DNA from 3 places in the Kitasatospora sp. NPDC092286 genome. Region 3 is predicted to be linked to each of the others. Evidence: riboswitches for the same ligand, from Rfam matches in the RefSeq annotation. Region 3 holds a riboswitch; each other region holds the start of a gene.
The links. A riboswitch is a leader RNA that binds a small molecule or an ion and turns the genes downstream of it on or off. The one in region 3 is predicted to bind cobalamin.

Region 1 (9,850 bases), on a different contig from region 3:
CATGCCCGCCCTGGCCGCCCTCGCGCTGGCCACCGCCTGGCCGCACCGGCGGCTCGGCCCGGCCGCCCTGCGCGCGCTGCTGCTCGCCGCCGGCACGGCCGGCGCGCTGCTCCCCTTCGGCGTACTCGGCACGATCGCGGGATGGTCCCCGGCCCGCGGCCAGGCCGGCCGCACGGTCGGCGGGATCCTCCTGGACACCGTCCAGTGGGGCGGCCTGTTCACCGTCCTCGCGGTGGCCGGCACGATCGCCTACGTCCGCCGCGAGCAGATGCACGAGTCCCCGGAGAACGGCGGCGTCACCACCACCCGGGCCCAGCGCGCGCTGCTGGGCACCGCGCTGACCGCCACCGCGCTGCTGGTCCCGGCGATCCACCTGGCGCTGGGCTCCTCCGGGGCGATGTTCCGCCACCTCGGCTTCGGGATGCTGCTCGCCGCCCCGCTGGCCGGGGTCGGCCTCACCCGGCTGGTCGGCGCGCACTTCCGCCACCCGCAGCTGGGCATCCTGGTGTGGGTCGCCCTGCTCGCGCTGGGCCTCGAACAGTCCGCGCTGCGCTACCAGAACGGGCCCGACTCCGGGCGGCTGCTCGCCGTCCTGCGGGTGCACGCCGAACCGCAGGGCCGCTACCTCACCGAGGTCGACGGACTCGCCGAGTACTACCTGGGCACCGTCAGTACACCTGAGCAGTGGGTCTCGGCGCGCAACGGGACCGACTACCGGGACGCCGCCGGGGTGCAGCACCACGGCGACGACGGCAGCGCGGCCGCCATCCGGGACGGCTGGTTCACCATGGTCGTCCTCGACAGCACCGCGCCGGCTGCCACGGACCGCGCCCTGGCGGCCGCTCTGGCCGCCGGCGGACAGTACCGGCTGATCGCCCAGTTCACCTCGCCGACGGGCGACTCCAGCACCTACAAGGTCTACCTGAAGCACTGACGCCCCGCCGAGCCTGTCCGGGCTCGCGACACGACGGCCACAACATATGGTGCCGCCACAGTCGACCGCCACTAGATGTATGCTCACTCCTGCTGTCGACGCAGGGGAACCCGGTGCGAGTCCGGGACTGCCCCGCAGCGGTGTGCGGGCCTCTGGAAGCAGGGCCCGCGAGTCCGAGTACCTGCCGGCGGCGTGCCACCGGCCTCCCCGCAGAGGCCCCGAAGCACTGCACCACGTCCGGGCCTCGCGGGCGGGCCGGGGATGACACTGTCGCGCGACGCCACCGGGCGTTCGCGCCGTGCTCCCCTGCCCCGAACGGTCCGGCACCCCGATGCACCGACGCCGATCGCCGCCAGGAGAGAGCGCCTTGACCACCGCTGCCTCAGCCACCCTGCCCGCCCAGGGTTCCAGCTTCGCCCCCGTCGACCCGACGGTCTCCGACCCCGGCGGTGCGCTGCTCCGGCTGCTGACCGACCGCAGCGCCGATCTCCCCCAGGTGGACCCCGGCCATGTCGCCGCCGCCGCGCTGCGCGGCCGCCACGCCGGCTCGGACTTCGCCGAGCTGCGCGGGCTGGCCGTGGACGCCGCCGCGTCGATGATCGCCGAGGACCCGCAGTACTCGAAGCTGGCCGCGCGCCTGCTCGCGCTGGAGATCGTCGACGAGGCGGTCAGCCAGGGCTCGGTCTCCTTCTCCGCCTCGGTCGCGGTCGGCCACGCCGAGGGCCTGATCGGCGACACCACCGCCGCCTTCGTCGCCAAGCACGCCGCGACCCTGGACGCGCTCGTCGACCCGCGGGGCGACGACCGCTTCGAGTACTTCGGCCTGCGCACCGTGCAGTCCCGCTACCTGCTGCGCCACCCGATCACCCGCAAGGTGGTCGAGACCCCGCAGCACTTCCTGCTCCGCGTCGCCAGCGGCCTGGCGGTCGGCGACAACGAGCAGTCGGTGCGCGAGGTGGCCGAGCTGTACGGCCTGATGAGCCGGCTGGAGTACCTGACCTCCTCCCCGACCCTGTTCAACTCCGGCACCCGGCACCCGCAGATGTCGAGCTGCTACCTGCTCGACTCCCCGCTGGACAACCTGGACTCGATCTACTCCCGGTACGCCCAGATCGCCCGTCTCTCCAAGCACGCCGGCGGCATCGGCCTGTCCTACTCGCGGATCCGCTCGCGCGGCAGCCTGATCCGGGGCACCAACGGCAAGTCCAACGGCATCGTCCCGTTCCTGCGCACCCTCGACTCCTCGGTCGCCGCCGTCAACCAGGGCGGCCGCCGCAAGGGCGCGGCCTGCGTCTACCTGGAGACCTGGCACGCGGACATCGAGGAGTTCCTGGAGCTGCGCGACAACACCGGTGAGGAGGCGCGCCGCACGCACAACCTCAACCTGGCGCACTGGATCCCGGACGAGTTCATGCGCCGGGTCAACGCCAACGCCGACTGGTCGCTGTTCTCCCCCGCCGACGTGCCCGAGCTGGTCGACCTCTGGGGTGCCGAGTTCGACGAGGCGTACCTGAAGGCCGAGCAGTCCGGCAAGGCCGTCCGCACCATCCCCGCGCAGACCCTGTACGCCCGGATGATGCGCACCCTGGCGCAGACCGGCAACGGCTGGATGACCTTCAAGGACGCCTCCAACCGCGCCGCCAACCAGACCGCGCTGCCCGGCCGCACGGTGCACAGCTCCAACCTCTGCACCGAGATCCTGGAGGTCACGGACGACTCCGAGACCGCCGTCTGCAACCTCGGCTCGGTCAACCTCGGCGCCCACGTCGCCGCCGGCGCCACCGCCGACGACCTGCTGAACGCGCTGGACTGGGACCGCCTGGACGCCACCGTCCGCACCGCCGTCACCTTCCTCGACCGCGTGGTGGACATCAACTTCTACCCGACCCCCGAGGCCGGTGCCTCCAACTCCCGCTGGCGCCCGGTGGGCCTCGGCGTGATGGGCCTGCAGGACGTCTTCTTCCAGCTGCGGATCGACTTCGACTCCGCCGAGGCGAAGCGGCTCTCCACCCTCATCGCCGAGCGCATCATGCTCACCGCGTACGAGCGCTCCAGCGAGCTGGCCGAGCAGCTGGGCCGCCACGAGGCGTACGGCGAGACCCGGGCCGCCCGCGGCGAGCTGCACATCGACCACTTCCCGAGCGCCGCTCCGGAGTGGGCCGACCGCTGGGCCGCCCTGCGGACCAGGCTCGCCGAGACCGGCCTGCGCAACTCGCTGCTGCTGGCCATCGCGCCGACCGCGACCATCGCCTCGATCGCCGGCGTCTACGAGTGCATCGAGCCGCAGGTCTCCAACCTGTTCAAGCGCGAGACCCTCTCCGGCGAGTTCCTCCAGGTCAACCCGTACCTGGTGCGCGAGCTGAAGGAGCTCGGCGTCTGGGACCAGCAGACCCGGGACGCGCTGCGCGACGCCAACGGCTCCGTCCAGGACCTCAACTGGCTGCCCGCCGAGGTCCGCTCGCTCTACCGCACGGCCTGGGAGCTGCCCCAGCGCGCGCTGATCGACCTGGCCGCCGCCCGGATGCCGTACATCGACCAGAGCCAGTCGCTGAACCTCTTCATGGCCGCGCCCACCATCGGCAAGCTCAGCTCGATGTACGCGTACGCCTGGAAGGTCGGTCTGAAGACCACCTACTACCTGCGCTCGCGCCCGGCGACCCGGATCGCCCAGGCCGCCTCGGGCGCCGCCCGCGCCGCCGCCCCCGTCCCGGTGGCGTCCCCGACCCTCACGCCGGAGGAGGAGGCCGCCCTGGCCTGCTCCCTGGAGAACCCCGAGTCCTGCGAGGCCTGCCAGTAATGTCCGACGATCGCCAGAAGATGCTGCTCGACCCCGGCTTCGAGCTGACCCTGCGCCCGATGCGCTACCCGTCGTTCTACGACCGGTACCGCGACGCGATCAAGAACACCTGGACCGTCGAGGAGGTGGACCTGCACTCCGACGTCGCCGACCTGGCCAAGCTGAGCGAGGGCGAGCGCCACCTGATCGGCCGGCTGGTGGCGTTCTTCGCCACCGGTGACTCGATCGTCTCCAACAACGTGGTGCTGAGCCTCTACAAGCACATCAACTCGCCCGAGGCCCGGCTCTACCTGTCCCGGCAGCTGTTCGAGGAGGCCGTGCACGTCCAGTTCTATCTGACGCTGCTCGACACCTACCTGCCCGACCCCGAGGACCGCGCGGCGGCCTTCGACGCGGTGGAGAACATCCCCTCCATCCGCCAGAAGGCGCAGTTCTGCTTCAAGTACATGAACGCGGTCGACCACATCGACTCGCTGCAGACGAAGGAGGACAGGCGGGCGTTCCTGCTCAACCTGATCTGCTTCGCGGCGTGTGTGGAGGGGCTGTTCTTCTACGGCGCGTTCGCGTACGTGTACTGGTTCCGGTCGCGTGGTCTGCTGCACGGCCTGGCCACCGGTACGAACTGGGTGTTCCGCGACGAGTCCATGCACATGGACTTCGCGATGTCGGTCGTGGACACCGTTCGCGAGGAGGAGCCCGACCTCTTCGACGACGAGATGGCCAAGCAGGTGACGGAGATGCTGGAGGAGGCCGTCGAGGCCGAGCTCCAGTTCGCCCAGGACCTGTGCGGCGACGGCCTGGCCGGCATGAACACCGAGTCGATGCGGCAGTACCTGGAGGCCGTGGCGGACCAGCGCCTCGCGCGGCTCGGTCTGCCGATCCGGTACGGGTCGACCAACCCGTTCGGCTTCATGGAGCTCCAGAACGTGCAGGAGCTGACCAACTTCTTCGAGCGCCGGGTGTCGGCGTACCAGGTGGCGGTCGAGGGCTCGGTCGCCTTCGACGACGACTTCTAAAGAAGAAGACGAGACGACGCTGCCCCGCACGGCCTGTGGCCGTGCGGGGCAGCGCTGTTGGTTCAGAGGGACGGAAACTCCCCGCCCTTGACCCCGGCGAGGAACGACGACCACGCCTCGGCCGCGAACAGCAGCGCGGGCCCGTCCGGGTCCTTGGAGTCACGTACGGGCACAGCGCCGATCAGACCACTGGCCACCTCGATGCAATCGCTCTGTGCGCCGGAGTAGGAGGACTTGCACCACTCAAGTCCGGCAGCGGAAACAGACGGCAGGAACATACTCACCATTTCTAGACCTTGTCCTTTGCACGCTCGATGAGTGCGGCCGATTCGGTGCGCGGCAGCGACTCCGCCAGAGCACGGCGAAACAGGTTGGTGTACTTGAACACTTCCTCCGGCTCCTCGATGTAGAGCGTGCTGAGGAGGCTGTCGACGTACACCACATCCGTCTCTGTCGCCTCGGGGAAGCTCAGGATGGCAACAGGGCCGAAGAGTGCAGCGTGAACGTCAGATTCCTCCGGCAGGACCTGGACGTTGATGTTCGGCTGTTCGGCACTCGCCATCAGGAAGTCGAGTTGCTCCCGCATGACCGACCGGCCACCAATCCGATGCTTCAGCACGGATTCCGAGAGAACGACCCACATGCGAAGTGGCGCCTCCCGCGTCAGCACTGCCCGCCGTTCCTGACGAACCTTCGTGAGCCGCTCGACCTGCTCCGCGGTCGCATCCTCTATCTGGGCACGGACCACCGCACGCGTGTAGTCCTCCGTCTGCAGCAGTCCCGGCACCAGGAACGTCTGGATGCTGTACATGTCCGACGCGTCGGATTCCAGCGCGATGTAGTCGGCATAGAGCGGCGACAGCGTGTCCGAGTAGCGGTCCCACCATCCACGCAGACGACCTTCGCGCGACAGTGCCTCCAGCCTGCTGCGGGTCGCCGACTCCACCACCCCGTACAGGTCGAGCAGCAGCCGAAGATCCACCAACCGAATCCCTGACTGCGCGGCCTCGATTCGACTGATCTTGCTCTCGGCGCAGGCAAGCTGCCGAGCCGACTGGGCAATCGTCAGATCCGCTTCCGCCCGCAGCTCCTTGAGCGTTCGAGCCAGCCGTCGCTGCCGAACTGTCGGATTCCGGTTCACGGGCACCGTCGCGACCTCCCCACTTCTGTGATCTGCCAGTCTGCCCTCCCCTGCCACCCGACAACAATCTTTGACCGGTTCCAAAGTGGGGACTTGCACTTTGGAAGCCCCCAGGAGCATGCTACTCAACGTAGCTCACCATTCGACACAGCGTGATGATTGTGGGCTCATCACCCGGGCATCCCCATGCCTTCTTCAGTCGTCTTCACCCCTCACCCCTCAGAGGTGGCGCCGCCATGCCTGAAACCGTCTCCCCCGCCCCCACCGAACACGCCTGCTGGCTCCCCCGGCACCGAAAGTCCGCCGGCGCGGCCCGCCAGGAGCTGCACCACTTCCTCGCCCACCACCAGGGCGTCGAATACCTGCTCTACACCGGCGAGTTGCTGCTTTCCGAGCTGGTCGCCAACGCCGTGCAGCACGCCCGTACGCCCCAGGGCCGCCTGATCCAGATCCGTTTCGGACTCTCCGAAAACCTCCTGCGCATCGAAGTCCACGACGCCGACAGCGAGAAGCCCGCGCTCCGAACCACCTCCACCTCCGACGAATCCGGCCGAGGGCTGTTCCTCGTCAAGGAGTTGGCCGCCCAGTGGGGCTGCTGCCCGCGTGCGGGCGGCATCGGCAAGTTCATCTGGTGCCACATCTCCGCCCCCGCCGAGGCCGCCGCGTGAACGCCGTGCGGGCCGAGATCACCGGCATCATGCTCCCGACCGTCTTCCCGAGCCTCGACCACGCGCTCCCCGTCCTCTGGGAGCACGTCCGAACGCGCCCGATCCGCGCGGCCCACCGCGACTTCATCCGCCTCTGCATCGGCCCCGGCGGCGGCGACGGTGTCGCCCGCTGCCTCACCCGCGGCGGCCTCTGGAGCATGACCCTCTGCATCGGCGAGCTCACCGACTGGACCGCCCACCCGATCACCATCACCACCCACCAGCCCTGAACTCCCCCGCCCCGCCCGCGGGGCCTGCACCTTGCTTCGACGCCGCACCACCACGGCCGAGCCACAGCCATCCGTTCCGGCGGACCCTTGCCCCCCGCAAGGGTCCGCCACAGAAGCGGCACCGTCGTAGCTGAACTTTTGAGTGCCTGTTCGAAGTTGAGCTGGTTTCCAGTATCGGAAACGCGAACCTCTTGCCTGCGCCCGGCTCAACTCGGGAGCATCGTCGGGAGACCGAGCGAGGAGACAACGTGGAGCTGACACGGCTTGTGGGTTCCTGCGACGAGGGCGAGTGCCCGACGCTCTACCTGACGGACCGAGGCACCCTCGCCGTCCAGGGCGAGCATCTGACCGAGCACGATCTTAAGATTCCGGCGCACGAGACGCTGGTCGAAATTCCCATTGAACTCGTTCGAAAGGCCATCCGTGACAACCTCATCTAGGACCCTCGGAGACTGGTTCTCGAATTTCAATCGAGAGGCGTTCCGGCTGGAAACGCTGGACGACTACAGCCAGTCCGGCGGAGTGGACGCCTATCACGCCTTCCTCGCAGGCGAGGAGCAACCGGAGGGCTACAAGTCCGCTGGCTGGGTCACGACCGTAGCCGATGCCACCCAGGCCGGTAAGCGCATGTATCGGGTGCACGTCCTCTCTCGCCCGCTCACGGATTACCTCCGGTTCGAGCTCGCGTGGGGATACCACCGCAACATGGCGGCTGGTGAAGAGTTCTTCATCCTCGACACCACAGGCCAGGAGAACCCTGTTCCCGAGGCGCCGGACTTCTGGCTCTTTGATGACGAGACCGTTGCCGAGATGAACTATGACGGCAACGGAAAGTATCGCGGAACTGGATTCCTCACCGGCAGCCGGATCGCCCAGTTCAAGGCATACCGTGACATTGCGATGGCGAAATCCGTCCCGTTCACGGAATGGTGGGCCGAACACGGCGAGTGAACAGAACACGGCTCGGGGCAGCACTGCGGGAACTTCGGCAGGCTTCTGGCAAGGAAGCCAAGGCCGTGGCCCGTGGCGCTGTCATGTCCCCGAGCAAGTTGAGCAAGATTGAAACTGGCAAGGTACCACCCACCGTCGCAGACGTGGAACGCATCCTTACGGCCATAGGCGTGTCCGACGAGGTCAAGGCCGAGTACATGGCCGCTGCGAGAGCCGAGGCCACGGAGACGACGGCCTGGCGCCTGATCCGACGTCTGGGGCACCACCGCAAGCAGCAGCAGATCAAAGCGCTGGACGACTCGACCGAGCTTCTTCGCGTGTTCCAGCCGTCTCTTGTTCCTGGGCTGCTTCAGACCCCCGAATACGTGCGAGCCGTATTCGGGAGGAAAGACCTCAGTGAGGAGCAGCTGTCTCGGGCGGTTTCAGCGCGGCTTGTAAGACAACAGTCCCTCTACGACGCCACCAAGACGCTGCAGTTCGTCATCACCGAGCCCGTTCTTCGCTGGCGCCTCGTTCCCGCCGCGATGATGGCCGGACAGCTGGACCGCATCATCTCCGCTTCCCGCCTCGGCCATGTCGACATTCGGGTCGTTCCGCTGGCTGCACCTCAGTCCGACGTGCCGGCGCACTCCTTTGTCATCCGCGATGACCGCATGGTCACGGTCGAGACCGTGCACGCTGAGGTAACGGTCACCGACCCGCGCGACATTGAGGTGTACGTGCGGAAGTTCAACGGGTTCTCCGACGCCGCCGTGTCCGGCGACGTGATGCGGCACATGCTCGAAGACATCCGGGACGAGTTCCTGGGGGACCAGGAAGGCGCCCCGTAGCACCTCCCATCTCACCGCCAACGCTTGGCAAATGGTTCCGACGGCCCCCTTGCTCCTCGCAAGGGGGCCGCAGGAAGTCAGCCGTATGGTCCCCCTGAAAATCCACAACGCCTTTGTGGCGCTTCCTCGTTGGCCGGCAGGATTCCTGGGCGAGATCTTCAGTCCAGAACGGGAAACGCCTCCCTCCCACCGGGACAGGGCTTCATGCAGATCCCTGGCATCGTGACCAAGAAGCCGAGGGAGTAGCGATGGACAACAGGTCGGATTCAACACGGATCGCGGGTACAGAGTGCACGAGTGGGCTTCCCGTCATCGGGAGACGCCGCAGGATCTCTGCCGATAGCCGAGTCACCCGACAGGAACCGACCCCAGCAGGCCTTCGCGGCGCAGGAAGTCGGCCGGTCCGAGTTGATTCCCGGGTTGCTCCAGAGCGCCGAATACGTCTCGGCCGTTTTCGCCCTGCACCCAGAGTTGTCGTCAGAGGCCAAGACAAAGACCATCGCGGCTCGACTGGAGCGCCAGGCCGTCCTGTACGACCGCCATCGAGAGTTCCATTTCGTCATCTGCGAACATGTACTGCGGTGGCGGATATGCCCTCCCGCCGCCATGGCCACACAGCTCGATCGCCTGGTGTCACTGTCCCGACTTCCCAATGTGACCATCGGAGTTCTTCCTCTCTCCAGGCTCATGCCTGACTTCCCGATGACCTGCTTCAGCATGTATGACGATCGCCTGGCCATCGTGGAGACGTTCCATTCGGAGATCACCACGCACGATCCGAGGGACGTCGGAATCTACTTGTCAAAATTCGCCGCATTCGATGCTGCGGCACTATATGAAGATGACATGCGCGCACTGACCGAAGGAATCCGAGACGAGTTCTTTCAGGAACAGGAAAGCGCGTAGGAATCTCCCCGCATCTCTCGTAATTTGGTGACTCGCCGAAACGATCCGAGAGTCACGGGAGCACTCCATGTCCGCCGCCGATCTCGCACAGCCGGCCGACACGAACTGTCCGCCGAAGCGTCGCCGTACCCACGCGGAACTCATGGAGCGGATCGGCGACAACCCGGTCCGGAAGGACCTGGCGATCGGCCATCTGGCCGAGCTGGTGGGGTGCGGGACGGCAGGGCCCTGGCCCGACCGCTGTTCGAACCGGGTACCTCGCCGTGACCGCCTCCCGCGGCTCCTCCCCTTGAGTCTTCCCGCCCAAGTCCTGGGCGGGACGGGGCCGTTCCATGCCC
Region 2 (9,850 bases), on a different contig from region 3:
GAGGAACAGCACCGGCGTCGCCGCTGTGGTTACCGCGAACACCCCGAAGGCCAGCCGCATGCCGCCCAGTTCGGCCAGCAGGCCCACCAGAGCCGCACCGAGCGGCATGGCGCCGAAGCTGAAGAGCCGAGCCGCCGCGTCGTAGCGGCCGAGCATCTCGTCGGGGACCTTGCGCTGGGCGACGGTCCGGGAGTTGACCGTCCAGAGCGTGCCGCCCATACCGCCGAGGAAGGCACCGCCCGCCACTGCCCAGATGTTGGTGGTCAGGGCGGGCAGCGCCACCATCGCGGCGGTGCCGATCAGGTCGGCGAACATCGCCCGGCGAGCACCGAGCAGCCGGTTCACCCAGGTCACAGCCATCGTGCCGGCCAGCCCGCCGATGCCGAGGGCGCTGAGCACAATGCCGTACTGCTGCGGTCCGAGTTCCATGGCCTGCTGGGCGTAGAGCGGCATGAGCGCCAGCCAGGCGCCCCAGACGGCGGCGAGCACACCGACGACCAGCGACAGTGTGCGCAGCACCTCGTCTCGCCAGAGGAAGCGCAGCCCCTCGGCGATCCGGCTGTTGACCGAGACGGGAGCCGCGTCCGGGGCGGGCCCGTCGGCCCGGAAGTGGCCCACCAGCAGGAGCAGGGCCAGGGCAGCGACCGCGTAGGAGGCGCTTATCAGCCCCAGCGCGAGACCCGTCCCGGCGGCCAGCAGCAGCCCGCCGATGAAAGGCCCGGCGAACTCCTGCCCCACGGTCTCGGCCCCCACCATCCAGACGTTGGCGCGCTGCCGGCCCGCTGCCGGCACCGCAGCCGGTACCAGAGCGGAGGCGGAGGTCGAGGCCAGTACGTCGGCGACGCCGAGGATCACCCCGGCGGTGAAGAGCTGGCCGAGCGTGAGGGCACCGGTAACGGCTGAGACGGTGAGCCAGCCCATCGCAGCCAGCCGCATCCCATTTGCGCCCCAGAGCAGCCGCCGCCGGTCGAAGCGGTCGACGATCACGCCGATGTGCAAGGCGACAAGCAGCCAGGGCAGCGTGAGGGTCAACGAGACGGCGGTGACCTGGGCGGGAGAGCTGGTGAGCTGGGCGGCGAGCAGGGGGAGGGCCATCTTCATCACGCCGTCGGCGAGGTTGGTCGCGGCGGTGAAGCCGACCAGGACAGCGGTGTTGCGGCGACCAGGGTCTGGTGGGGCGCAGGGCCCCAGTGTCGACGTGCCGAGGCTTTTGTCGGTCTGCGTTCGTTCAGGCACCGCTGTGGCCATGACCATCCCCTAACTACCTAACGCTTTAGCCGGTGAGATCACTTTGACGTACACCCCCGCCATCGCGCAACCGGTAAAACGTTTAGGCGGTAGAGTGGTGGAAACCTGTAGGAGGTGACCCGCAATGCTGGAGCCACCGGCCTCAGCCGTCCTGGTGGAGGCGTTCGCCAACACGGTCGACGTGGAAGAGGCACATGATGAGATCGCCACCCCGGCCGGACTGGCCGACTGGCTGAAGGACCGCGGCCTGCTCGACGCACCCTGCGAGATCCCCACCGAAGTGCACGAGAACTATGTGACCCTTCGCGCAGGCATCCGCGAGGAGTTGGGCGCCCATGTCGGCGACACCCCCGACGCGGAACTGCTCGCCGCGGCGGACCGGGTGCTGGCCGAACACCCTGTGCTGGTCACGGTGCGCGGCTCACTGACCCCTGCGGCGGAGCTACCGGCGGAGTGTGGGCCGCTGGCCACGCTGGCGATCGCGTGGAGTGAGCTGGTCACGACCGGGGATGCTGCCCGACTTAAGCGCTGCGCAGAGCACACCTGCGGTTGGGCTTTCTGGGATGTGTCGAAGAACCGCAGCCGCCGCTGGTGCTCGATGAAGGTGTGCGGGAACCGCAACAAGAGCCGGTCCTACGCGTCCCGGCAACGGCAGACGATCTAGCCGTCGGTCGGCCGCGTTCCTGTGCTGGATATCCAACCTGCCCGCCGGCATCCCGGCCCGGGATCTGGTCCGCCTCGCGAAGTTACGGTGGCGCATCGAGCACGACTACCGCGAGCTGAAGACCACCCTCGGACTCGACCACTTCGAAGGCCGCTCATTCACCGGCTGGCACCGCCACGTCACCCTCGTCACCGCCGCCCACCTGTTCCTGACCGAACGGCGGACCTGCCCAAAAGTCCCTGCCAGGGCCTGACCCTCTACCAGGCCCTGGACCTCCTCCAACATCTGCTGGCCACCTGGACCGGAACCTGCCCCACCTGCCGACAACCCACCCCATGGCAGCCCTGCGACACCACCTAACAAAGCCCTACTAGCGAGCCGGGAAGGAGTCCAGAGCAAGATCCCATCGGTCGGCCTCGCGAAGCAGTGCTGCAGTATCCAGCCGCATCTCCACGAAGTGCTGGTAGATGTCCGCCCCGTCATCTCCCTGCTGCCATGGGGGCGCTGCCTCAAGGGAGAGGTGAACACGAATCACTGCCCCGCTGTCGCTTCGATCAGCGAGGCTCACGGCAAGGACCGGTTCGACGAACCATGTGTCCGGAGACAGCCAGCCTTCGGCATCGGGCCCCGTCACCGCCACCGTCCCGGCGGCCACCGCCCGCAGCCACGCGGACACCTGACGGGCTTCATGAGCCAGCAGACATGGATCAGCAAAGGACCAACTGCCCTCGGGAGTGGCCACCGACCCGCCAATGACCAGCCAGTTGTCGTCGTAGGAGTCGCCTCGGACCGCAGCAAACTGATAGCGCAACGGACGGAGCTCAACGCTGCTCGCGTGATCACTCAAAAGCACGGCCACAGGTTGTCACGGCCCCGCAGCTCAGTGCGGCTCATTAAATGATCACCTGGATCGGTCCGCTGTATCAGACGTCATGCCTTGCCCCGTCGAAGGCGTACGTCCGGACCGGGTCAAGGTGCAGCTCGTATGGCCCGGAGCAATCTGCGGCGAGAGTGGCGATCCGGACCCCACACGGGCAGGCTCGGTTGGGTCCTTCGGTTCCGTTCGGGCCGCAGCAACTGGTGCTGTTCTCCCACCCTGGCAGCGGCTGCAGGCCGGGGGCGTCATCAGGGTGGACAACGACCGTGTCGCGGACGCCAGCCGAGACGACGAAGCCTTCCTCGGTGGCCATGAGCGGTCCCCGAGGATAGCCCGGTACCGGGTTGTCTTGGTCTTCCTGCCGGACGAAAGGCGCTCCCCACGGCTCGCGCTCGATCGCATAGTGACCCCGCGGCACAGTCGGAGACGCCTGGCGTGCTCCCTTGGGCCGAGCACTGTCGAGGTCCGGGACGATCGGAACGTCGGACAGCGCCGTCAAGTCGGGCGTGAGCGCAATGCCGCACTTGGAGCAGTAGAAGACCGTCATGAGACCCGTTGTAGTCGCAGATCCATAGGCTCCGCACCTCCAATTCGCCTCGGCCGCCTACCATTGCCGACAGCGAACCCGTCTGCATGACGACCTATCTGACTGCACGAGCGTGCGGGTTCACCGGCCTACCCCTTCACGATTCGGCGAACTCGCCCTCTTTGCCGCCGGCCGGCTGGAACGCACCGAATGGCATCCGGTGCCCCCGCCGCTGCGGGACGGCGGCATCGGCACCTCCGGCTGTGCCGACCCGGTCGAGCTGAGCCTGCGCGACCTCGTCCTGCTGATGCTGACGACGAGCGACAACGCCGCCACCGACGTCGTCCTGCACCGGGTCGGCCTCGACCGGGTCAACGCCCTGCTCGCCGGGCTCGGCCGCGACCGGACCCACCTGGTCGGCGGCTGCGCGGACCTCATCGGCTCACTGCTCGCCGACCTCGGCGCCGCCGACGAGGAGGAGGCACAGGCCAGGCTCGCCGCCCTCACCCCCGCGCAGACGATGGCACTGTCGGTCTGCGTGCCCGAGCGCACCACCCGGGGCACCGCCCGCGACACGGCCGAACTCCTGGCCCAGATCTGGCGCGACGAGGCGGGCCCGGCCGAGGCCTGCGCCGAGGTCAGGTCGGTGATGGGCCGTCAGATCTGGCCGCACCGGCTCAGTTCGGGCTTCGAGGACGGCTACCGGATCGCCGGCAAGACGGGCACCCTGCCCGGCTGGCGCAACGAGGCCGGGGTGGTCGAGCACCCCGACGGCGGACGGTACGCGGTGGCGGTGTTCACCCGGGCCGAGACGCCCCGGCAGCGTGACCCCGGCGCGGACCGGGCGATCGGCCGGGCCGCCCGGATCGCGGTCGACGCACTGCGGGCGACGGCACCGTCCACCCCGGAGCCGTCGTCGGTGGTGAACCCGCCTACTGTGACCGCATGATCCCGACCGTGCGGGCCGTCCTCGGCCGCATCCTGACCGACCTGGGATCGACGCTGGTCGAGGTCGTGGCCGGGGACCCCGACCCGGTCCGACCGGTCGGCGGGGTGCTCATCCACGACCCGATGGACGAGCCCGCGCGGCTGCCCGGGGCCGTCGTCCTCGGCGTCGGCGTCGCCGGTGCGCCGGCCGTCGCCGCCCTGGTCGAGCGGGCGGCCGGCCTCGGCGCGGCCGCCGTGATCGTCCGCTCGCCGGTCGCCGTCGACGACACCGTCGCCGTCGCCGTCGCCGGGAGCGGCGTGCCCGTCCTCGGCCTCACCCCGGGCGCCTCCTGGGCCCAGGTCGCCGCCCTGCTGCGGGCCCTGCTGGCCGTCGACGAGTTCGCGGGCGAGGACCTGGCGGGCGCCGGGGAGGACGTCGGCGGCCCGCTCTCCGGCGATCTGTTCGCCCTCGCCAACGCGATCGCCGCCCTCCTCGACGGGCCGGTCACCGTCGAGGACCGCGGCGGCAAGGTACTCGCCTTCTCCAGCCGCCAGGACGAGGGCGACCCGGCCCGGATCGCGACCATCCTGGACCGCCAGGTCCCCGCCGAGAAACTCCGCGACCTGGAGGCCCGGGGCGCCTTCCACGCGCTCTACCGCAGCGAGGGCCCGCTCTACGTCGACGGCGTCGCCGACAAACCCCGGGTGGCGATCGCCGTCCGGGCGGGCGGGGAGATCCTCGGCTCCATCTGGGTGGTCGTCCAGGACCGCCTGGGCCCCGACGGCGAGCACGCCCTGACCGAGGCCGCGAAGGTCGCCGCCCTCCACCTGCTGCGCCGCCGGGCCGGCGAGGACGTCGGCCACCGGCTCCGCGCCGACCTGCTGGCCACCGTCCTCGAAGGCGGCGCCGCCGCACCGCAGGCCGCCGCCCGGCTCGGGCTGACGGCCCAGCCCGCCTGCGTCCTGGCCCTGACGGTGCTCGGCGACTCCTCCGCCCCCGACCTGCTCGCCGCCGGCCACCGCTCCGGCGAGGCGCTCGCCCTGCACCTGGCCGCCGTCCACCCGCGCGCCGCCACCGCCTCGCTCGGCGGTGTGACCTACGCCGTCCTGCCGAGCGGCTCCGACGAGGCGGCCGTCCGGGTCGCCGACACCTTCCTCTCCCGGATCGCCCCCCGCGTCCCGGCGGTCATCGGCCTCGGCCGGCTCGCCGCCCACCCCGGCGAGCTGCCCCGCTCACGGGCCGACGCCGACCGCGCCCTGCGGGTGCTCACCGCCGGCGGCACGCCGCACCGCGTCGCCCATCTCTCCGACGTCTACGTCGCGTCGCTCCTCCTCGAACTCGCCGACCGGGTCCACGCCGAGGACGACCTCCCCGACAACCCCGTCGCCCGCCTGCGGGCCTACGACGCCGAACACCACAGCGCGCTCACCGAGACCCTCGCGGCCTGGCTGGACACCTTCGGCGACGTCGTCGCGGCCGCCGCCGCCGTCCACATCCACCCCAACACCTTCCGCTACCGGCTCAAGCGCCTCGCCGAGGTGGCGGACCTCGACCTCGCCGACCCCGGGGCCCGCTTCGAGGCCATGCTCCACCTCCGCCTCACCCCGCCCACCCCCTGACCGGGGCGCGGCTCTGCGTACGGGCCGCGGGTCGCCGCTCGGGGGAGCTTCGGGGCGGAGCCGGAGGGAGCGGCACCCTGGACTTGCTAGGACGTCCGACTATATGGTCGTGGACAAGGCCCGCAGTGCAGGGAAGCCGGTGTGAGTCCGGCACGGTCCCGCCACTGTGACCGGGGAGCGCGTCACCGCAGTACCAGCCACTGGCAGCCGGCCGGGAAGGCCGGGTGGCGCGCGCTGATCCGGGAGTCAGGATACCGACTGCGGGTGTTCCGTGTTGTCCACGAGGATGGAGCAAACACGCATGGCACCGGTCTGTGTCCTTCCTGGCCCTGGTGATCCTGCGACGGTCGCGGCACGCACGTCACCCTGACGGCTCGCCGCGCCCGGCAGCACCCGCGTCCCGCACACCTGCGTGTCGGGCGGGCGTGCCGCCGTGCCCCGGTTCCCTCGGATCCCACCTGACATCCTGACGAGAGCAGGCTTGTGATGGTCCGTGAACTCACCCATTTCATCGGCGGAAAGCATGTCCCGGTACGTCCGGGGTGTTCGGCGACGTGTACGACCCCAGCACCGGCACGGTCCAGGCACGGGTACCGCTCGCGAGCCGGGCCGAGACCGAGGCGGCGATCGCCGACGCCGAACAGGCCCAGACCGAGTGGGCCGGCTGGAACCCGCAGCGTCGCGCCCGGGTGCTGCTGCGCTTCCTGCAACTCGTCGAGGCCGAACGCGAGCCGCTGGCCCGACTGCTCTCCGCCGAGCACGGCAAGACCGTCGCCGACGCCCACGGCGACCTGCAACGCGGCCTGGAGGTGGTCGAGTTCGCCGCCGGCGTGCCGCACCTCCTCAAGGGCGAGTTCACCGACGGCGCCGGCCCCGGCATCGACGTCCACTCGCTCCGCCGGCCGCTCGGTGTGGTCGCCGGCATCACCCCGTTCAACTTCCCCGCGATGATCCCGCTCTGGAAGGCCGCACCCGCCATCGCCTGCGGAAACGCCTTCCTCCTCAAGCCGTCCGAACGCGACCCCTCGGTGCCGCTGCGGCTGGCCGAGCTGTTCCTGGAGGCCGGCCTGCCGCCGGGCGTGCTGAACGTGGTCAACGGCGGCAAGGAGGCGGTCGACACCCTGCTCGACGACCCCCGGGTGCAGGCCCTGGGATTCGTCGGGTCCACGCCGGTCGCCCAGTACGTGTACGCCACGGCGGCGGCCCGCGGAAAGCGGGCGCAGTGCTTCGGCGGTGCCAAGAACCACCTGATCGTCATGCCCGACGCCGATCTCGACCAGGCCGCCGACGCGCTGATCGGTGCGGGCTACGGTTCCGCCGGCGAGCGGTGCATGGCCATCTCCGTCGCGGTGCCGGTGGGGGAGGAGACCGCCTCCGCCCTGGTCGCCAGGCTCACCGAGCGGATCGCCGCGCTGAAGGTCGGCGCCGCCCACGATCCCGAGGCCGATTTCGGCCCGCTCGTCAGCCGGGACGCCCTGGAGCGGGTGCGCGGCCTCCTGGACCTCGGCGTCCAGGAGGGCGCCGAACTGGTGGTCGACGGACGCGAGTTGACCGTGCCCGGGTACGAGGGCGGCTACTTCCTCGGCGCCACGCTCTTCGACCGCGTCACCCCCGGGATGCGGATCTACCAGGAGGAGATCTTCGGCCCGGTCCTGTGCGTGGTCCGCGCCGCGGACTACGAGGAGGCGCTGCGGCTGCCGAGCGAGCACGAGTACGGCAACGGGGTGGCGATCTTCACCCGGGACGGCGACACCGCCCGGGACTTCTCCCGGCGGGTGAACACCGGTATGGTCGGTGTCAATGTGCCGATTCCGGTGCCGGTGGCGTACCACACCTTCGGCGGCTGGAAGCGCTCCGGGTTCGGCGACCTCAACCAGTACGGGCCGGACGCGATCCGCTTCTACACCCGGACCAAGACCGTCACCTCGTGCTGGCCCTCCGGGGTCAAGGAGGGCGCGAGTTTCACCATCCCCACGATGGGCTGAGGGCCGCTGTGCACAGGGAACTGACCGAGGATCAGCTCGCCATCGTCTCGACCACCAGGGACTTCGCGCAGGAGTGCCTTGCCCCGTACGCGGTGGAGTGGGACCAGAACAAGCACTTTCCCGTGGACGTCCTCGCCAGGGCGGCCGCTCTCGGGCTCGGCGGCGTCCACGTCCGCGAGGAGTGCGGCGGCTCCGGCCTGACCCGGCTGGACGCCGTCCTGGCCTTCGAAGCCCTCGCCACCGGCTGCCCCTCCATCGCCGGCTACACCTCCATCCACAACATGGTCGCCGGGATGATCGACCGCCACGGCACACCCGGGCAGCGGGCCCGCTGGCTGCCGGGCCTCTGCTCGATGCGCGACCTGGCGAGCTACTGCCTCACCGAGCCGGGCGCCGGCTCGGACGCCGCCGCACTCACCACCCGCGCCCGCCGCGACGGCGACCACTACGTCCTGGACGGCGTCAAGCAGTTCATCTCCGGCGCCGGGTCCTCGCAGGTGTACGTGGTGATGGCCCGCACCGGTGGCGAGGGGCCGCAAGGCATCTCCGCGTTCGTCGTCGAACGCGGGGATCCGGGACTCTCGTTCGGGCCCAACGAGCGCAAGATGGGCTGGAACGCCCAGCCCACCCGCCAGGTGGTCCTGGACGGCGTCCGGCTGCCCGCGGACCGCCTGCTCGGGGTGGAGGGCGGAGGTTTCCGGATCGCCATGAACGGCCTCGACGGCGGCCGGCTCGGCATCGCCGCCTGCTCCCTCGGCGGGGCCCAGGACGCACTGGAACGGGCCACCAAGTACCTCGCCGAACGGGAGGCGTTCGGCGCCAGGCTCCTGCACGCCCAGGCCCTGCAGTTCCAGCTCGCCGACATGGCGACCGAGCTGGAGGCCGCCAGGTCGCTGCTCTGGCGCGCCGCCACCGCGCTGGACGACGGCGACCCGCAGGCCCCCCACCTCTGCGCGATGGCCAAGCGCTTCGCCACCGACACCGGTTACGAGGTCGCCAACCGCGCCCTCCAACTGCACGGCGGCTACGGCTACCTCGCCGAGTACGGCGTCGAGAAGATCGTCCGCGACCTGCGGGTGCACCAGATCCTCGAAGGGACCAACGAGATCATGCGCGTCATCGTCGCCCGCGGCCTGACCGGGGCCGCCTGATGAACACCGGGACGGAACAGGAGGACGTCCTCCTCGAACGCGAGGGCCGGATCGGCCGGATCGTCCTCAACCGGCCGAAGGCCCTCAACGCGCTGACCCACCCGATGGTCCGCCGGATCGACGAGGCCCTCGCCCGCTGGGAGCAGGACGAGACCGTGGCGGCCGTGGTCATCACCGGCGCGGGGGAGCGCGGCCTCTGCGCGGGCGGGGACATCCGCGCCATCTACGAGGACGCCCGGGCCGGCGGCACCGCCTCCCTCGGCTTCTGGCGCGACGAGTACCGCCTCAACGCCAGGATCGCCCGCTACCCCAAGCCGTACATCGCCGTGATGGACGGCATCGTGATGGGCGGCGGAGTCGGAATCTCCGCCCACGGCCGTGTCCGCGTCGTCACCGAACGCACCAGGATCGCCATGCCCGAGACCGGCATCGGCTTCGTCCCCGACGTCGGCGGCACCTACCTGCTCGCCCTCGCCCCGGGCGAACTCGGCACCCACCTCGCACTCACCGCCGCGACCGCCGGACCGGGCGACGCGCTGCTGTGCGGACTGGCCGACCTCCTCGTCCCCGCCGCGAAGCTGCCGTCGTTCCTCGCCGCGCTCACCGAGGAGGAGGTCACCGCCGCGGTGCACCGCCACGCCGCTCCCGTCCCCGCCGGCCCGCTCGCCGCACAGCTCGACTGGATCGACCACTGCTACGCCGCCGACACGGTCGAGGAGATCCTCGACCGCCTGCGCGCCAGCGGGGAGGGCGCGGCGAAGGAGGCCGCCGAGCAGATCGCCGCCAAGTCGCCCACCGCCCTCAAGGTGACCCTGCGCTCGCTGCGCCGGGCCCGCCGGCTCGGCCCGCTGG
Region 3 (9,850 bases):
CCTGGTAGGCCAGGAGCTGGGTCTGCAGCGGCGGGTTGACCAGGTAGCGGTCCCGGGCGGCCGGCTCGACCGGGTCGAGCCCGTGCAGCAGGCAGAACTCCTCGAAGTCCTGCGGGTGGAACATCCGGGCCCGGACGGTCTCGAACCGGCGGCGCGCCTCGGCCAGCAGTTCGGCGGTCTCCCGCAGGTAGCACGCGTAGTCGGGGGCGTCGGACAGCCGCCAGGCGCGGGCCCGCTCGAAGTCGGCGGCGCTGGTCAGGACACCGATCACAAAGGCCTGCTCGCCTGCGTCGGCCCGGCGACGCCCGTGCGGCGACCGCAGCCGGGGGCGGAGGCCGCCGCCGGCGGTGCAGTCGGTGATGCGGCGGGTGCGGCCGTTGCGGCTCATCGGTGGCTCCTGGGGCGTCCTGGACGGGTGACGGTCAGCGGCGGGCGTGCCGCTGACCGTTGTCCTCCCCCGCCCCGCGCGCCGCACACGTACGGCGTGTCACAGGACTGTAACCGACCGTGAGGCGCGGCTTGGGGCGTCCGCCCCGGGCCTCACGCCGGGCGCGGCACCCGGGCCAGCTGGCGGGACTGGGCGACCAGGCGGCCGGACTCGTCCCAGACCTCGGCGTCCTCCTCGAAGTAGCCGCCGGCCAGGTTGCGGGTCGCGTGGGTGACCCGCAGCCAGCCGGGCACCGGCCTGGCCCGCAGGTGGACGGTCAGCTCGACGGTGGGCGCCCAGCCGGGCAGGCCGAGGTCGAAGGTGACCGGCGGCAGGGCGTCGGCGACCAGCAGGAGCAGCAGCGGGTCGGGCTCGCGGCCGTCGGCGAGCTTGAACCAGCCCTGGATCCGGCCGGTGCCGGACGGCTGCCCGAGCGCCCAGCCGACGGTGGCCGGGTCCAGCCGCAGGTCGAAGCGGTCCAGCAGGGCGGCCTGCCGGACCAGCTCCTTCGGGGCGTGCTCCATGCCGATGCACCGGTCCGGCGGGGGCAGCTGCGGCGGCCGGGCGGTGGTGCGCACCTCGCCGTCGGCGGTGGCGAGGTCGCCGTGGCTGGCGACCACCCGCAGCCGCTCGACGCCGTCCTGGCTGAGCGAGGCGGTGCCGGTGGAGAGGCCGCGGCCGGTACGGAGCACCTCGGTGCGGACGGTGGCCGGGCCGGGGTGGGAGGCGGAGAGGTAGTAGCCGCTGATCGAGACGGGGTCGGTGTGCTCGCCGTGCTCCAGCGCGAGGGCGTGGCCGGCCATCGCGAGCAGCAGTCCGCCGTTGACGCCGCCGCCGATCTGCCAGCCGGCGCCCAGCTCACCGTCGTAGCGGCCGGGCTCGTCCGGGTGCCGGGTCAGGGCGATGCCCTGGTCGAACTCGCTGCGGGTCGCCGTGGTCATGGGGGTGGCCTGCCCTTCACTGCGGGGTTACCGATGAGTAGCCCCAACATACGCCACCCGTCCGGAACGCACGACGGCCGCCGGACCGTTTCCGGTCCGGCGGCCGTGCGTCGGGGTGTGCCCAGGGTTCGTCGGACGATCCCTAGCGGCGGATGCTCGGCTTGAGCTCCAGGAAGCGGGCGAGCAGACCGTTGACGAACGCCGGGGAGTCGTCCGTGGAGAACTCCTTGGCGATCTCCACGGCCTCGTCCAGGACGACCGCGTCCGGGACGCCGTCCTCCCAGATCAGCTCGTACGCGCCGAGCCGCAGGACGTTGCGGTCCACGATCGGCATCCGGTCGAGCGTCCAGCCCACCGCGTACTGCGAGATCAGGTCGTCGATCCGGCGGGCGTGCTGAACGTAGCCCTCGATCAGCTCCATGGTGTACTCGCCGACCTGCGGGGTGCCCTCGTCAGGCTTGGGCTCCCGGGCGCGGGCCACCCAGTCGGCGAGGACGCGCTGCGGGTCCACCCCGCGGTGGTCGGCCTCGAAGAGGATCTGGAAGGCCCGGGTACGGGCCTTGCTGCGTGCGGCCGACACGGACTTACTTCACCCGGCCGAGGTAGCTGCCGTCGCGGGTGTCGACCTTGATCTTCTCACCGGTCACGATGAACAGCGGCACCGCGATCTCGGCGCCGGTCTCCAGGGTGGCCGGCTTGGAGCCGCCGGTCGAGCGGTCGCCCTGGACGCCCGGCTCGGTGTGGGAGATCACGAGCTCGACCGAGGCCGGGAGCTCGATGTACAGCGGGGAGCCCTCGTACATGGCCACCAGGGCGTCGAAGCCCTCCAGCAGGTACTTGGCGGCGTCGCCGACGACGGCGGGCTCGATCGTCACCTGGTCGTAGGTGTCCGTGTCCATGAACACGAAGTTCTCGCCGTCCTTGTACGAGAACTGCATGCCGCGCTTGTCGACGTTGGCGGTCTCGACCTTGGTGCCGGCGTTGAAGGTCTTGTCGACGACCTTGCCGGTCAGGACCTCCTTGAGCTTGGTGCGCACGAAGGCCGGGCCCTTGCCGGGCTTGACATGCTGGAACTCGACGACGGACCAGAGCTTGCCGCCCTCCAGCTTGAGGACCATGCCGTTCTTGAGATCGTTCGTGGAAGCCACGGGCGCACTAACTCCTGGATATAGCTGTCAAGGAACCAAGGGTTGCGTCCTGCCGCCCGCAGCAGCCGCCGGGCGGCCGCGGGTCACAGGGCGAGGAGCTCCTTGGTGGTGATGGTGAGCAGCTCGGGCCCGCCCTCTTCGAGGGGGCGCACCACGAGCGTGTCCTCGATCCGGACACCGCCCTTACCCGGGAGGTGGACTCCCGGGCCGACGGTGACCGGCACGCGGCTGTCCAGTTTACCCATGTCCGACGGGCCCAGGCGCGGCGCCTCCCGGATCTCCAGCCCGATGCCGTGCCCGACCGGGTGCGGGGAGGGCTCGGTGTGCCCGGCCGCCTGGAGGATCGCCCGGGCCGCCTGGTCGGGTACGCACTGCTCGACGCCAGGCCCGAGCGCCTCCCGTCCGGCCCGCTGGGCCCGGAACACCAGCCGGTGCAGCTCGACCTGCCAGGGCGCGGGGGCGGCGCCGATCACGAAGGTCCGGGCGGTGGAGACGCCGTAGCCCCGGTACTGGGCGCCGAGCACGACGGTGAGGAAATCGCCCTCCTCCACCCGGCGGTCGGTGGGCTGGTGGGCCTGCTGACCGGAGTGGCTGCCGGTGCCGACCGAGACCGGGAAGGCCGCCCGGTCCGCACCGTGGTCGATCATCCGGCGCTCCAGCTCCATCGCCAGGTGCCGTTCGGTGCGGCCGACCAGGATCGACTCCAGCAGTTCGCCGAGCGCCTGGTCGGCGATCTCGGCGGCGATCCGCAGGTCGGCGATCTCGTGCTCGTCCTTGACCACCCGCAGCCGCTCGACCACCGGTCCGAGGCCCGCCAGTCTGACCCCCTCGGCGAGGCCCGCCACCGACCGGTGCCGGGTGACCGTCAGGTCGTGCTCCTCCACCGCCAGGTCGTCCACGCCGAGCCGCCCGGCGGCCGCGGCGGCGGCCAGCGCGGTGTCCTCCCCCGCCGCGACCGGGACCTGGGTGAGGTCCTCGCCGAGCAGGTGCTCCCCGGTGTCGTCCGGCGGCAGGTCGTCCGGCAGCGCCAGCAGCGCCCGCTCCCGGGTGAGCAGCAGCGTCGCCCCGCAGGGCGCGCACCCGGTCAGATAGCGCACGTTCGCCGGCCTGGTGATCAGCGCCGCGTCGGCCCCGGTCGCACCGCAGTGCTCCCTCAGCCGCTCCCGCCGACCCGCGTACGCATCAGCCATGCGTCGAGCCTACGGAGCGCCGCCCCGATCCGCCCGTCGGGCGGGCCCGACCGGGCCGGGGCCGGGGCCGGGCCGCGCCCGGCTCAGGCCTTGGCCTCCGTGGCCTCCGTGGCCTCCCCGGCCGGCGTCGGCCGGGCCCCCGCGTGCTGGGTCTGCGGGGACCAGCGCCGCTCCACCCCGGCCAGCCGCCAGTAGGCGATCGCCGCGACCCAGACCACCACGAACAGGCCGACGATCACATAGCCGACGTTGTCCAGCGAGAGGTCGGCGATCCACCCGCTGACCGGGTCGGTGAGGTCCAGCTTCTCGTGCAGCACCCCGACCAGCTCGATGGTGCCGATGATGAACGCCACCGCGATCGACAGCCCAGTGATGGTCAGGTTGTAGTACACCTTGCGCACCGGATTGGCGAACGCCCACTGGTACGCGAAATTCATGAACGTCCCGTCCAGCGTGTCGAACAGGCTCATCCCCGCCGCGAACAGCAGCGGCAGGCAGATGATCGCGTACCAGGGCAGACCGGCCGCCGCGCCGGAGCCGGCCATCACCATCAGGGTCACCTCGGTCGCGGTGTCGAAGCCGAGGCCGAGCACCATGCCCACCGGGAACATCTGGCCGGGCCGGGTGATCGAGCGGGTCGCCCGGTTCAGCACCCGGGCGAGGAAGCCGCGCGCGTTGAGGTGCTCCTCCAGCTCAGCCTCGTCGTACCGGCCGGCCCGCATCGACCGGAACACCTTCAGGATGCCGAGCAGGGCGGCCAGGTTGAGCGCGCCGATCAGGTAGAGGAAGGCACCGGAGGCGGTGGTGCCGACCACGCCCAGCCACTTGTGGGTGGTGGAGTCGTCGTCCATCAGCGTGTTGGCCAGCTGCGCCCCGCCCGCCACCAGGGCGGCCATCAGCACCACCATCGAGGAGTGCCCGAGCGCGAACCAGAAGCCCACGGAGACCGGCCGCTTGCCGTCCGCCATCAGCTTGCGGGTGGTGTTGTCGATCACCGCGATGTGGTCGGCGTCGAAGGCGTGCCGCATGCCGAGGGTGTAGGCGGTGATCCCCAGGCCCACACCGAAGACCTGGGTGCCGACCGTGTACTCGTGCGGTGCCACCAGGAATATGAGCGTCCCGAACGCCGCCACGTGCATGGCCAGGATCACCCCCATCAGCCCGGCCGTGCGGATGGTGTCCTGGCGTTTCCAACGGAAAGTGGGCAACACCGACGGTGTCGCCGGGGTGGCGGTTTCGGGCAGGGTCATCTTCGGATCACGCTCCAGCACCTCGTGGAATGGCTTCGTGAGATGCCGTGGCCGGTCTCCTGGCTTACGGGGCTCCCGTACCCGCCTTCCCAGGCGCGCGAGGCGCCCAGTGGCGTCGTGGGTACGGACGACTCCCCCCGATCACAGTGGCGAGGGCCGCTCCGGACTGGGATCCCTGAGGATCCGTCACCGGTCTTCCCGAGCACCACGGCGGGGAACACCGTAGGGCCCGTGGGACACCCTTGCAAGGCTGCGCACCTGCGCAGGTGTTCAGAATCACAGGACGCGGACTGCAAGAATGGGGCCATGCATCTCGTACCGGCCGACCGCGCGGGCCACCGCACCATCGACGGACACCGGGTCTGCGAGGCCATCGCCGCGATCGGCGACACCGCGCACGTCCGGTCCTGGGCCGAGCGGTTCTCGCTGCTCGCCGACCCCGGGCGGCTCGCCCTGCTGCTCGCCCTGCACCGGGCAGGCCCGCTCGCCGTCACCGACCTCGCGGTCGCCACCGGCATGCGTGACCCGGCCGTCTCCCAGGCCCTGCGCCTGCTGCGCACGGCCGGCGTGGTCAGCGGCGACAAGGACGGCCGCGTGGTGCGCTACCGGCTCGTGGACGACGGCATGCGCCCCCTGCTGGACTCGTGTGCCGCCGCCGAGCACCACGAGCCCTCCGCGGCCGCCGGCTGACCGGCCCTCGGGGACAGCCGGACAACCGCCCCCGGCCAGGGGCGGTTCAGTACGATCTTCGTGTGCCGTTCCGCCCGCAGGCCCGCGCCTGGCCCGATGACGACCGCTGGGACACCCGGCCCGTCAGGGCCCGCGTGCTGGCGGTCGCCCGCACCCTCACCTCCGCCACCCGGGTACTGGACGTGCTCACCCTGCTGCGCGGCCAGGACGGCATCCGCCTCTACCTCACCGTCAACCCCGGCTCCGCGTTCGCCACCGGGCTCGACGGCTTCCTCGCCGGCCTCACCGGCATCACCGTGCTGGACTGGCGCGAGGCCACCCGGCGGCGGTTCGACCTCGCGGTCGCCTGCGCGGTGCACCGCTCGATGGCCCGGCTGAAAGCCCCGCTGATCGTGCTGCCGCACGGTGCCGGCTACAACCGCCTGGTCACCCGGTCCACCGGCGACACCGTCTCCGCCGCCGGCCTCTCCCGCCGCGAACTCACCCACTGGGGGCGGGTGTTCCCCGCGGTGATCGGCCTCTCCCACGAGGAGCAGCTCGACCGGCTGCGGATCTCCTGCCCCGAGGCCCTGCCCCGCGCACGCGTGGTCGGCGACCCGTGCTTCGACCGGATGCTGCGCAGCCTGGACGGCCGGGACGGGTACCGCGCCGCGCTGGGCGCCGTGGACGGCCGCCGCCTGGTCGTCGTCAACTCGACCTGGAGCGAGCACTCCCTGTTCGGACGCCACCCCGACCTGCCGCTGCGTCTGGTCGGCCGGCTCCCCGCCGACGAGTACACCGTCGCCGTCGTCCTGCACCCCAACATCTGGGCCCGGCACGACCCCGCGGCGCTGCTCGCCGCCGCCGAACGGTCCGGACTGCGGCTCGTCCCGCCCGACCAGGGCTGGCAGGCCGCCCTCGTCGCGGCCGACTGCCTGATCGGCGACCACGGCTCGGTCTCCTTCTACGGCGCCGCCCTGGAACGCCACACCCTGCTCGTCGCCACCGGCGCCGACGAACTCGACCCCCGCTCCCCCACCTACGCCTTCGGCCAGGCCGCGCCGCCGCTCGACCCCGACGGCGACCTGCTCACCCAGCTGGAACAGGCCCTGGCGAAGCCGGACCGGGCCGCGCTGCGCCCGATCACCGACCGCTCGCTCGGCCGGCAGGGCCAGTCCGCCCGGCTGCTGCGCCCGCTGCTCTACTCCTATCTGCGGCAGGTGGACGAACCGGACGACGAACCTCGCCAGCCGCCGTACCCGCGACCGGTCCCGCTGCCCACGGCCCTGCCCGGCCCGACGGCGTACGACGTCGAAGGGGAGCGCCGGGGCACCGAGGTCCGCCTGCGGCGCTACCCGGTCGGCCCGGACCACCGCGAGGCCCGGGGCAGCTACGCGGTCAGCGCCGAGGAGCCGACGCTCGCGCTGCGTCACAGCGCCGAGGTGATGGCCCGTACCGAAGTCCGCGCCGAACTGCCCGCCGAGCGCTGGCTCGCCGACACCGCGGCCCAACTGCCGGGCCTCGGCGTGGCCGTGGCCGCTCTCGGCAAGGCCCGCCATCTGCTGCGGCTCCGCGGCGGCCTGCTGCTGGAGGCCCACGCCGAACGCCCCTGGGGTGCGGCCACACCGCACCTCGACCCCCTCCTGCTCGGCGCCGCCGTCGCCCTCTGGCTCGCCGACGGCGGCGACCCGGCCGGCCTGCCGGAACACGGCCTCACCGTCCGCACCGGCGACCGCCGCACCCGGGTCGCGTTCACCCGCCGCCCGGGTCAGAACAGCTAGGGCTTCCCGGCCCTGGACAGGTGCCGGTCCAGGACGGCGCGGAGCCGGTCGACGTCGGCGCCCTCGGCGATGCCCCGCTTGGGCAGCAGCGTGAGGCAGGAGGCGTTCCGGTCACCGCTCAGCAGGACGAAGAGCCGGGGCGTCTCGACGAAGCGCGGCGCGGCCTGCCAGGTGAGGGTGCTCGACGACTGCTCGGTGCTGACGGTGACGCCGGAGTCGTCGACGACGGCCCGGTACTCCCCCTTGCCCTCCGTCAGGCGGTGGAACTGCCGCGCCTGGAGCCACGGCAGGGCGAGCAGAAGCAGGGTGACGAGGAGCATCACGACGAGTGAGGAGCTGACGCCCTCGCCCGACGTCACGGACAGGACGGAGCCGACCACCGCGCACACCGCCGCCACGGTCAGCAGCCAACGGGTCCGCCGGCCCGTGGCGGAGATCTTCGCCCGGGCGGTCAGCGCCTCCCGGAAATCCTCCGCGGTCGGTCGGTACGACAGCTCCAGCCGCGTCCCGGTCCGCTGGTCCTCACCCATGTGCACGTCCTTCTCCTTGATCGGCACCGGATGCTAGCGCGCCCTCCCTTCGACCCGCCGACCATTTATCCCTGGTCCGGTTGTCCGTGGTCCGGGCCGAGCGTGGCCCGCAGCAGCTTCCGGTCGGGCTTGCCCGCCTCGGTCAGCGGCAGCCGGTCGAGGACGTGCACGGCGGCGGGCGCGTACATCGAGCCCAGCCGCTCGGTGACGAACCCCCGGACCAGCTCCCGGTCCAGCCGGTGGCCGGCCGCCGGGACGACGGCCACCTGGAGCTCCTCGCTCCCGTCCGCCCGCCGTGTCCCGAACGCCGCGCACTGGGCGACGGCGGGGTGGGCGAGCAGCACCTGCTCCACCTCCGCCGGGTAGACGTGGCCTCCCACCACGATGACCATCTCCTTCAGCCGGTCGACGAGGTGGAGGAAACCGTCGCCGTCGAGGTGCCCCACGTCCCCGGTGCTGATCCAGCCGTCCCGCAGCACCTGCGCGGTGAGGTCGGGCCTGCGCCAGTAGCCGCTCATGAGCATGGGCGTCCGGACGTGGATCTCCCCGTTCCGGCCGGTGGGCAGCACCGCGCCCCGCAGGTCGCGGATCTCGATCTCGACGCCCTCCTGCGCCCGGCCGACCGTGATCCGGCCGTCCGGCCCGGTCACCCCGTGCTCGTGCGGCAGGACCTCGGTGATGTTGCCGGCCTCGGTCTGGCCGTACCAGCCGTACAGGACCGGGCCGAGGAGCTCCGCCGCCCGGTGCAGCCGCTCGGCGGAGGCGGGGGTGCCGCCGTAGAAGACCCGGCGCAGGGCGGACAGGTCCGCGGTGGCCAGGGCCGGGTGGTCCAGGAGTTCGTACAGCAGCGGCGGCAGGAGCCAGAGGTCGGTGATCCGCTCCCGTTCGAGGGCGGTGATGACGTCGAGCGGGTCGAAGCCGGACCGCAGCACGACGGTGCCCCCGGCGAGCAGCGTGGCGTCGGCGACGATTCCGGCCATATGGGCGAGGGCGGTGCAGGCGAGGAAGCGGGGCGGCGGGGAGGGCGCGAGGCGGGCGGCGTGCGAGACCAGCAGCCGGCCGTACGGGCCGTGTGCCATCCGGATGCCCTTGGGGATGCCGGTGGTGCCGCCGGTGAAGCGGATGCACCAGTCGTCCTCGGCCTGCGCGGCGCCCTTCGGCCCGGCGGTGGTCCCGGTGGCCGTCCCGGTCCGGCCCGGGCGGAGCGCCGAACCCGCCACCGCCGCCGGGTGCCAGTCGGTGGGGGCGGAGTCCAGCGTGAGCACGGCCGGTACCCGGACCAGCGCGAGCAGCGCCTCGCCCGCCGTCCGCAGGTCCGGGTCGACGAGCAGCGCGGCGGTACCGACGCTGTCCACGATGGCCGCCTGTGTCCCGGGGGCCGAGCCGAGGCCGAGCGAGACGACCCGGGCGCCGAGGAGATTGGCCGCATACCGCGCGACCAGCGCCTCGGGGCGGTCGCCGACGAGCAGCGAGACGGTGCTGCCGCGGCGCACGCCGTGCTCCGCCAGGGCGGCGGCACTGAGCAGGACGGCTTCGTGGAGCTCCCCGGCCGGGACCGCGCGCCCCTCGGCGGTGATCAGCGCGGTGTGCTCGGGGGAGCGACGGAGGGCGTCGAGGATGCGTTCGACGTAACTCTCGTACGGCGGTGCCGGGTTCTCGGACACGGCGGGGGCCTCCTTCGGCAGGGCGTCCGGCGCGGGCGTGGTGCGGGTCGGTCCGTGGTGCGGGTCGGTCCGTGGTGGAGTCGGGGCACCGGCCGGTCGCGGCGGCCCCTCCTGGAGGCTATGGGTGCCCGGCTCGCCGGATCCAAGACCTGATGCGGCATAAGATGATGTCCTGCGGGTTATGAGGAACGGCCCGACCCGGGGGGGCGGCGGATGGACCTGCTGGCGCTGCGCTGCTTCCAGGTCGTCG

Region 1: another riboswitch for cobalamin. It lies ahead of ACIQIB_RS09105 (ribonucleoside-diphosphate reductase subunit alpha); the one in region 3 lies ahead of ACIQIB_RS21840 (HoxN/HupN/NixA family nickel/cobalt transporter).
Region 2: another riboswitch for cobalamin. It lies ahead of ACIQIB_RS05865 (CoA-acylating methylmalonate-semialdehyde dehydrogenase); the one in region 3 lies ahead of ACIQIB_RS21840 (HoxN/HupN/NixA family nickel/cobalt transporter).

What each region holds. Positions count from the first base shown of each region.
Region 1 covers NZ_JBIVRD010000007.1:55,499-65,348, forward strand. The annotation lists gene ACIQIB_RS09100 (glycosyltransferase family 39 protein) at 1-934, shown strand, start outside; cobalamin riboswitch at 1,007-1,138, shown strand; gene ACIQIB_RS09105 (ribonucleoside-diphosphate reductase subunit alpha) at 1,302-3,731, shown strand; gene ACIQIB_RS09110 (ribonucleotide-diphosphate reductase subunit beta) at 3,731-4,747, shown strand; gene ACIQIB_RS09115 (DUF397 domain-containing protein) at 4,810-5,034, opposite strand; gene ACIQIB_RS09120 (helix-turn-helix domain-containing protein) at 5,037-5,894, opposite strand; gene ACIQIB_RS09125 (ATP-binding protein) at 6,125-6,556, shown strand; gene ACIQIB_RS09130 (hypothetical protein) at 6,553-6,825, shown strand; gene ACIQIB_RS09135 (hypothetical protein) at 7,074-7,265, shown strand; gene ACIQIB_RS09140 (DUF6879 family protein) at 7,249-7,776, shown strand; gene ACIQIB_RS09145 (helix-turn-helix transcriptional regulator) at 7,773-8,606, shown strand; gene ACIQIB_RS09150 (DUF5753 domain-containing protein) at 8,904-9,512, shown strand.
Region 2 covers NZ_JBIVRD010000004.1:700-10,549, forward strand. The annotation lists gene ACIQIB_RS05835 (MFS transporter) at 1-1,191, opposite strand, end outside; gene ACIQIB_RS05840 (CGNR zinc finger domain-containing protein) at 1,373-1,912, shown strand; partial or broken gene ACIQIB_RS05845 (transposase) at 1,938-2,165, shown strand; gene ACIQIB_RS05850 (hypothetical protein) at 2,283-2,765, opposite strand; gene ACIQIB_RS05855 (serine hydrolase) at 3,449-4,264, shown strand; gene ACIQIB_RS05860 (PucR family transcriptional regulator) at 4,261-5,862, shown strand; cobalamin riboswitch at 5,950-6,140, shown strand; partial or broken gene ACIQIB_RS05865 (CoA-acylating methylmalonate-semialdehyde dehydrogenase) at 6,349-7,847, shown strand; gene ACIQIB_RS05870 (acyl-CoA dehydrogenase family protein) at 7,856-8,998, shown strand; gene ACIQIB_RS05875 (enoyl-CoA hydratase/isomerase family protein) at 8,998-9,850, shown strand, end outside.
Region 3 covers NZ_JBIVRD010000021.1:30,625-40,474, reverse strand. The annotation lists gene ACIQIB_RS21865 (hypothetical protein) at 1-388, opposite strand, end outside; gene ACIQIB_RS21860 (thioesterase family protein) at 541-1,368, opposite strand; gene nusB (transcription antitermination factor NusB) at 1,511-1,948, opposite strand; gene efp (elongation factor P) at 1,953-2,516, opposite strand; gene ACIQIB_RS21845 (aminopeptidase P family protein) at 2,600-3,706, opposite strand; gene ACIQIB_RS21840 (HoxN/HupN/NixA family nickel/cobalt transporter) at 3,790-4,956, opposite strand; cobalamin riboswitch at 4,988-5,181, opposite strand; gene ACIQIB_RS21835 (metalloregulator ArsR/SmtB family transcription factor) at 5,263-5,646, shown strand; gene ACIQIB_RS21830 (hypothetical protein) at 5,709-7,406, shown strand; gene ACIQIB_RS21825 (YcxB family protein) at 7,403-7,963, opposite strand; gene ACIQIB_RS21820 (AMP-binding protein) at 8,002-9,600, opposite strand; gene ACIQIB_RS21815 (LysR family transcriptional regulator) at 9,814-9,850, shown strand, end outside.